Linked DNA regions of Rhodopseudomonas palustris. The protein of the gene in region 1 interacts with the protein of each later gene in a pairwise test. Links are inferred from orthologs where the notes say so. Each region holds a gene or a part of one and is shown on either strand. Other genes may lie near its edges.

Region 1 (2,970 bases):
CCTGATGCGGATGGCTTCTTCGATGTTGGAGACGAAAATCTTGCCGTCGCCGATGCGGCCGGTCTGGGCGGCGCGCCGGATGGCGTCGATCGCTTTCTCGACCAGGTCGTCGGCGATCACGATCTCGATTTTCACCTTGGGCAGGAAGTCGACGATGTATTCAGCGCCGCGATACAATTCGGCGTGGCCCTTCTGCCGGCCGAAGCCCTTGGCTTCCGTGACCGTGATCCCCTGCAATCCGACTTCCTGCAGCGCTTCTTTGACCTCGTCGAGCTTGAACGGCTTGATGATGGCTTCGATCTTCTTCACTTACACTCTCCCCGGACTTCCCACGTCGTGAGTCGGCATGTGTATGCCAGATTGCGCGACGCTGCGCAGTTGATCGATAACGCCGCGGCCGAATGGGTGAGCAACACCGCCCCCAAGCCCCGCCAGGCCGGAACTCAGAGACGATCGCGCACACCCCGCCTACAAGAGGCGAGCGCGAGGGATCGAAACTGGCTTCCGTAAAAGCAGGGTCCGTGCCAATTTGCGCACTGGCCGATTATGAAGCTTTATCAGGATATTAATCGCCCGCATGGCTCACTGAGCGGATGCAAAATGAGCTTTGCCTGATTAATTATTCAGCAATCAGCTCATGTCTTGTGCATTTGAAGGTTTTGTCCGGTCTCGCACCGATGATGCTGCCTTCGCTGCAGGCGACTGTACCGGGAATTGGGCATGGAACTTTTGACGCCCGCTGAAATGGACCGCGCCGACCTTCTGACGATCGCCGGAGGATCGTCGGGGTTCGCGCTGATGCTGCACGCCGGCCGCCATGTCGCGCAGGCGGCGATCGAGATGGCGGACGAGGGTCCGATCCTGGTGATCGCGGGCCCCGGCAATAACGGCGGCGACGGGCTGATCGCCGCGACCGAATTAGTTGCACTCGGCCGCACCGTGCACGTGATGCTGCTCGGCGAGCGCGAGGCACTGAAGGGCGATGCGGCGCTTGCGGCGCGGGAGTGGAGGGGGCCGCTGCTGCCGTTCCTGACCCAGTCGATCGGGGCGCCCGCGCTGATCATCGATGCGCTGTTCGGCTCCGGCCTCAACCGGCCGGTCAAGGATCAGGCGCTCGAGGTGATCGAGGCCGTGAACCACAGCGGCGTGCCGGTGCTGGCGGTCGATCTGCCGAGCGGCATCAACGGCGCCACCGGCGCCGTGATGGGCGCGGCGATCCGGGCGCGCGAAACAGTTACCTTCTTCCGCCGCAAGATCGGTCACCTGCTGCTGCCCGGCCGGCTGCATTGCGGTCAGGTCCGCCTCGTCGACATCGGCATCGAGCCCGGGGTGCTGGGCGAAATCCGTCCGCAGGCATTCGAAAATGACCCCGATCTATGGCTGCCGGACTTCCCGGTGCCGCGCGCCGACGGCCACAAATACGGCCGCGGCCACGCGGTGGTGGTGTCGGGCGAGCTGTCCCAAACCGGGGCGGCGCGGCTGGCCGCCCGCGGCGCCCTCCGCGCCGGCGCGGGGCTCGTGACTGTGGCATCGCCCCGCGACGCGCTGGCCGTGAATGCGGCGGCTCTCACGGCGGTGATGGTGCGGCCGGTCGATACGCCGGACGAACTTGGCACGATGCTGGCCGACCGCCGCTTCAACGCCATCGGCATCGGGCCGGGCGCCGGGATCGGTGAGGAGACCCGGGGCAAGGTGCTGGCGGCGCTGGCCGCTGGCGCCGCGGTGGTGCTCGATGCTGACGCGCTGACCAGCTTCGCCGGACATCCGGACGAGCTGTTCGAGGCGATCAAATCGGCCAGCAGTCCGCAGGTCGTGCTGACCCCGCACGAAGGCGAATTTCCGCGCCTGTTCAGCGATATGAGCAACAAAAATCCACTTCGCTCGAAGCTTGAACGGGTGCGCGTAGCGGCGCAGCGTTCCGGCGCCGTGGTGCTGCTCAAGGGCGCCGATACGGTGGTGGCGTCGCCGGACGGCCGTGCGGCGATCGCCGCCAATGCGCCGCCGTGGCTGGCGACCGCCGGCTCCGGCGATGTGCTCACCGGGATCATCACCGGCCTGCTGGCGCAGCGCGTGCCGGCGTTCGAAGCCGCCTGCATCGGCGTGTGGATGCACGGCGAGGCGGCCTGCGAGGCCGGCCCCGGTCTGATCGCCGAGGATCTGACCGAGACGATGCCGGCGGTGCATCGCCGGCTCTATGACGCGCTCGGGATCGAGTACTGAACGATTCCCAAAAGAGTCTCGATTCCGTCGAGGCTTGGAGCCGGCCTTTCAGGTGACGAGATAGCTCCGCACCAGCCGCGGCTCCGACCATTTCGCCGCATAGGACTCGATCAGCCAAAGCCCCGGATACTCGGCTGCGAAGGCGATGCGCTGGGTCTGGCCGGCGTCGATCGCCAGCGTGTCGAGCCAGAACGGCTTCCAGCCGTCGTCGAGCCGATCGAGCAGCCGGAAGTGATGGCCATGCAGGTGGAACACCATCGGCATGGTGGCGTGGTTGGTTAGCGCCAGCACCACGGTGCGGCCGCGCTTGACCTGAAACGCCGGTCCGGCCGCCGGGTTGAACTTGTCCGGCGCAAACCAATCGAGCTGTGCATTGACCAGGGCGCCGAGCAGCAGCTCGGCGCGGAGGGCGCTGCCGAGCGGAAGCTGGGTAGGCAGGCCGTTGGCCGGCAGCGGCGCCGGCTGCGGCAGCGGCGCCGGACGGAGCGGCGGATCACCGCCATAGACCAGCTTGCCGAGCTCGGTCGGCTTGCCGCCATCGTGCAGGGTAATCGCCGCCCGCGATCCGGCGGCTTTCGGGGTGTCGATCAGCGCATCGACCCGGCCGCCCGGCGCGATCACCAGCGCGCCGCCGCGCGCCAGGAACGGCTCCGCCGGCTGACTGTCGAGGGCCATCACCCAGACGTTGTGATCTTCGATTTTGAGCGCGATCACATTGCGTTGGCAGGCGTTGATGAAGCGGAATCTAAA
Region 2 (4,213 bases), 440 kb from region 1 along the record:
TGAGCTGGGGTCACGCCGACGGAGGAAGCCGCGGGAGGCCGTAATGGCGTATTTGGCTATTGGCTTAGCGCTGGCGGGGTTCTTGATAGGACTGAGATTTCGGCTCGTGGGACTGCTTCAAGCCCTCGCCTTGGTGCTGCTCCTGACGATCGGCACCTGCATCGGACTTGGATACGGCTTCACAAGAACGATCGTGGTCGTGTTCGCGGCTCAGGCAGCCATCCAGGTCGGGTATTTTTTCGGCCTGCTCGCGCAGACGCTGTACCAGTCCCGTCGAACTCGAATGGTGCTTTAGGCCCGCTCCTGTTTTCACTAACGTTTTCAGATGCCAGGGTCAGCTTCGGTAGCCCTGATCTGCCTGGTCCTCTGACGCAGCTTCGCACATCCAAGCTGCCACTTGGCCTCTCGGCGCAAGATTAGCCTCTTGGATTCCCATCCTTGTGCTACAAGCGTGATCCGGTGCGGCCCACTTTTCGGGCAGATACTTGATGGAAATTCGGATTCTGGTTTCGGAGACCTGATATGAACTTGAGTAAGCTTGCGATCATTTCGCTGATTTTGGGCAGTTCAGCCGTCGCAGTCTCTGAGCCAGCTTCTGCGCGGACTCGGCTTTATCCCGTCACGACCTGCGGTCCCGACCGGGCCTACCTGTGTAAGCTGCACGGATCGTTCGACAGCCCGCCCTTCCACTACAACCTGGCGATCCATCCGGCTTGCATCAAGACGGTCGGCAAGAGCCGCCGCTACGGACGCGAGTACGTCCTCGTTTGTGGTAGCCCAGACCGCCCGATGATTTGGTGGTAACCCAAACCTCCATCAAACAAGCCTGGCAGCAACGAAACGGCGGTTCGGGATAGGCCTCTACCTTTCCGGCCGCGATCCGGCATTGTTCGGCGGCCCTTGACGGCTCGAGAAGTCGTTCGCGTTTCCTCGGCCGGCTTGGGATCGATCAGCCGGGCTGATGTTGTTCGACCCGCGATCACGGACCAGATTTCCGTACATATCTCGTTGGGGCGCCACGCTCTGTGCGGATGCACTACCGGCCATCGACAGGATGGCGGAAACAATCAAGATCAAAGCTCTCATGAGATCCTCCCAGATCCAGCCGACCCGAGCCTAGCTAAGAATGGAGGAGTTGCAAATCGGCGAGCCGAGACATCGCCCTCGATGTTGATAATGTCAGATGCTGGCGACTCCCGACTTTGACGCATTCGCAAGGGGCCCGGACATCACGGAACGGCAGAAGATACCCGACCTCTTCAATCCAGTGCGCGCCGCCCCTGATCCGACGTCTTCTCAGGCCTATTGCCACCTCAGCGACCGAGATTGGCGGCGCCAATCGCCTTGTCACAGCTTGCCAGATGATCGCGGTAGGACTGCTCGGCCTTTTCAGCTGCCAGCAATGACTTCGCCCGCTCATCGCCCCGCGTAGCACGCCGCATCAGGGATGCGACGGCTGACAGGTCACCGGCAGCCTGCCCGCACGCGCTACGCGCGTCCCCCGGCTCCGTTTCCTCGACGAGCGTCGATTGCAGCTGAAGAAGCCGTCTGGACTGCTCGCCCAGTTTCAGCTCGTCGCCCGTTTGCAACGCGGCTTGAATGACCTGCTCGGCGGTGAGGATGTCGCGAACGGCGGCGCCGAAATCGACATTCGCCCCGGCGCGTGCCGCGATCGTTACGTTGGCCTGCTTCATCGGAGCTGAAGCGCCGACAACAGGACCGGCCACAGCGGCGTCAGCAGCGGCGACCAGGACAAAAGCCGTCAGGAAAACTGCGCGCACGAAAGCTACCTGGGAGAGTTAGACGTTGAGGAGAGCGTAAGAGGTCGGTTGTCCCGATGGACAATCCGCCCCCAAATCCGTCGTCGTTGAAAGCTTCTCCGCCGCTGTTGCTGTGCGGAAACACCATCGACCGCTGGCAAATCGATCGGCTGGATGGTGGGGGAGGCAGGACTCGAACCTGCGAAGCCATGAGGCGGCTGATTTACAGTCAGCTCCCTTTGCCACTCGGGACACTCCCCCGCCCGTGCCGCCGGCCGAACGCCTGTGGCAGGCAAAACCGGGACCGGAAGCCGCAGCGAGCCCGCGGGCGGGCCTGCAACGCGGCGCGGTTATGGGCGATGCGGCCCCCTAAAGTCAACCAACCCCATGACGATTTCGACACTCCTTCGTCATATCGGACGATCGAAGCGAAATTGCCTTGTGCAAGAGGGCATGAGACAAGCGCCGCCATGAGCGACAGACCGCAGAATCCCCGCTTTTCCCGCCGCGATGGCCCGCCCCGCGGCAAGCCCCGCCCTGCCGGGCTCCGCCGCGAAGCCCGCGAGCGCGACGGCGACGGGCCCGTGATCCTTTACGGCTGGCACACTGTGACGGCGGCGCTGGCCAATCCGCAGCGCAAGTTTCGCAAGCTGTGGCTGACCGAAAATGCCGCCCGCAGGCTGGCCGAAGAGAACATCGACACCCGAATCGCGCCGGAGATCGTCCGGCCGTCGGAGATCGACCGCCAGCTCGGGCCGGACGCGGTGCATCAGGGCATGCTGGCCGAGGCCGATCCGCTGCAGGGACCGCGAATCGACACCCTCCCCCAGCACGGCATCGTGCTGGTGCTCGACCAGATCACCGATCCGCACAATGTCGGCGCGATCCTGCGCTCGGCGGCGGCGTTCGCCGTGCAGGCGATCGTCACCACCGCCCGGCACAGCCCGGAAGCCACCGGCGTGCTCGCCAAGTCCGCCTCCGGCGCGCTGGAGCTGGTGCCGCTGGTGCTGGTGCAGAACCTCGCCCGGGCGCTGACCGAGCTGAATGACCGCGGCTTCCTCACCGTCGGCCTCGACAGCGAGGGTGACGACGACCTCGCCGCGGTCGAACTGCGCCAGCCGCTGGCGCTGGTGCTCGGCGCCGAGGGCAAGGGTCTCCGGCAGCTGACCCGGCAGACCTGCAACACCGTCGCCCGGCTCGACATGCCCGGCGAGATCAAGAGCCTCAATGTCTCCAACGCGGCCGCACTGGCGTTGTACATCGGCGCCAGCAGGCTCGGCCTGATGGGCGGCCGCTAAGGTTCAGAACGCAAAACGCCCGTCCGCATCGGCTGCGGACGGGCGCTTTTCAGCCGGCAAGATGCCGATCCATCAATAGCGCGGATGATGCACCGGCCCGTGATAGCGGTGCCGCTGGTGCCGGCCGGCATGGTGGCGATGCGCCCAGGCGCGGGCGTGGTGGCGGCCGTGATAGCGCACCACCGCCGGCCCCCAAGACGGCTCGCCGATCACCTGATGGGTCATGGCATGCGCGTAGGCGCCGCCGGTGTAGGCGGTGCCGGTGCGATACACCGAGACGGCGCGCTCGTCGTAATAGGGGCGCGGCGCGAACTGGCCGGGGCCGGTATAGGCCGGGCCCTGATTGACGTAATAATAGCGGGTCGGATCCGGCAGGCGCTCGAACGACGCGGTGCCGTAGCCATAGCCGTAACCGGTTTCGAATGTGGCATAGCCATTGCCGCACGGGCTGACCACGGGGCCGCACGGCCCGCAGCCGTTGCCGAACAGCCCTCCTCCGCAGGCCAGCGCCGGCGCGGCGCTCGCAGTCACCACGGCCACCGCCGCGACCAGCCCGGAAATCATCGTACGCATGCTACGCTCCTGTTCGATGTCGTCGTCGAGATCGTGGGGTCGGCCGGAAAACGGCCATCAACGGTACGGCCGCGGGCCGGGCCGCGGCGGCTCGTTGAACGGTGGCGCGATCAGCACCTGAGGCTCGATCATCGGGGTCGGCGGCGCCGGCTGCGGCGGCCGCGATTCCACTTCCCAGGATTGATGGAAGCTCTCGGCCGGCTTCGGCAGCTTGCGGTCTGGCGGAGGCTCGACCTCCAGCCGGCCATAGCCCGGCAGCCGGTTCGAGCCCGGGTAATAGTGGCCGACCTCGGGATACACCACCGGGCGGCTGCCATAGATCGTCGGCTGCACGTGGTTGCCGCTCTCCAGCCCCCAGTCGCCTTCGATCGTCGCATAGGACGCATCGCGGCCGTTGATGATGATCGGCACGCCGGGCCGGCCGGGAATCACGATCGCCCGCCCGCCGCTCTCGGCGAAAGCCGGAGCCGCGGTCACTGTCAGCAGCGCGAGCGCCTGGGCCAGACGCCGAAGGGTGAAAGGATCGGACATGCGCCAACGGTAAGGGAAAAGCCTGGCAGATGGGTTAAGGCACGGCCGCTC

What was found.
Region 2: the proteins of HZF03_RS14980 (region 1) and rlmB interact in binary tests that used the Escherichia coli proteins (3 or more experiments, as listed by UniProt). The link is inferred for Rhodopseudomonas palustris from one-to-one orthologs.

Annotation. Positions count from the first base shown.
Region 1 is NZ_CP058907.1:3,275,031-3,278,000, reverse strand. It holds HZF03_RS14980 (bifunctional ADP-dependent NAD(P)H-hydrate dehydratase/NAD(P)H-hydrate epimerase), read left to right. Parts: upstream 1-720; coding sequence 721-2,220; downstream 2,221-2,970. Other genes in the region: HZF03_RS14975 (multicopper oxidase family protein), read right to left, coding at 2,269-2,970; HZF03_RS14985 (P-II family nitrogen regulator), read right to left, coding at 1-309. UniProt on the Escherichia coli protein: Bifunctional enzyme that catalyzes the epimerization of the S- and R-forms of NAD(P)HX and the dehydration of the S-form of NAD(P)HX at the expense of ADP, which is converted to AMP.
Region 2 is NZ_CP058907.1:3,711,374-3,715,586, forward strand. What follows is about bases 1,400-4,144. They hold rlmB (23S rRNA (guanosine(2251)-2'-O)-methyltransferase RlmB), read left to right. Parts: upstream 1,400-2,230; coding sequence 2,231-3,058; downstream 3,059-4,144. Other genes in these bases: HZF03_RS16920 (hypothetical protein), read right to left, coding at 1,400-1,781; HZF03_RS16935 (hypothetical protein), read right to left, coding at 3,131-3,631; HZF03_RS16940 (hypothetical protein), read right to left, coding at 3,689-4,144. Also shown: HZF03_RS16910 (hypothetical protein), read left to right, coding at 44-295; HZF03_RS16915 (hypothetical protein), read left to right, coding at 523-804; more of HZF03_RS16920, read right to left, coding at 1,314-1,399; more of HZF03_RS16940, read right to left, coding at 4,145-4,162. UniProt on the Escherichia coli protein: Specifically methylates the ribose of guanosine 2251 in 23S rRNA.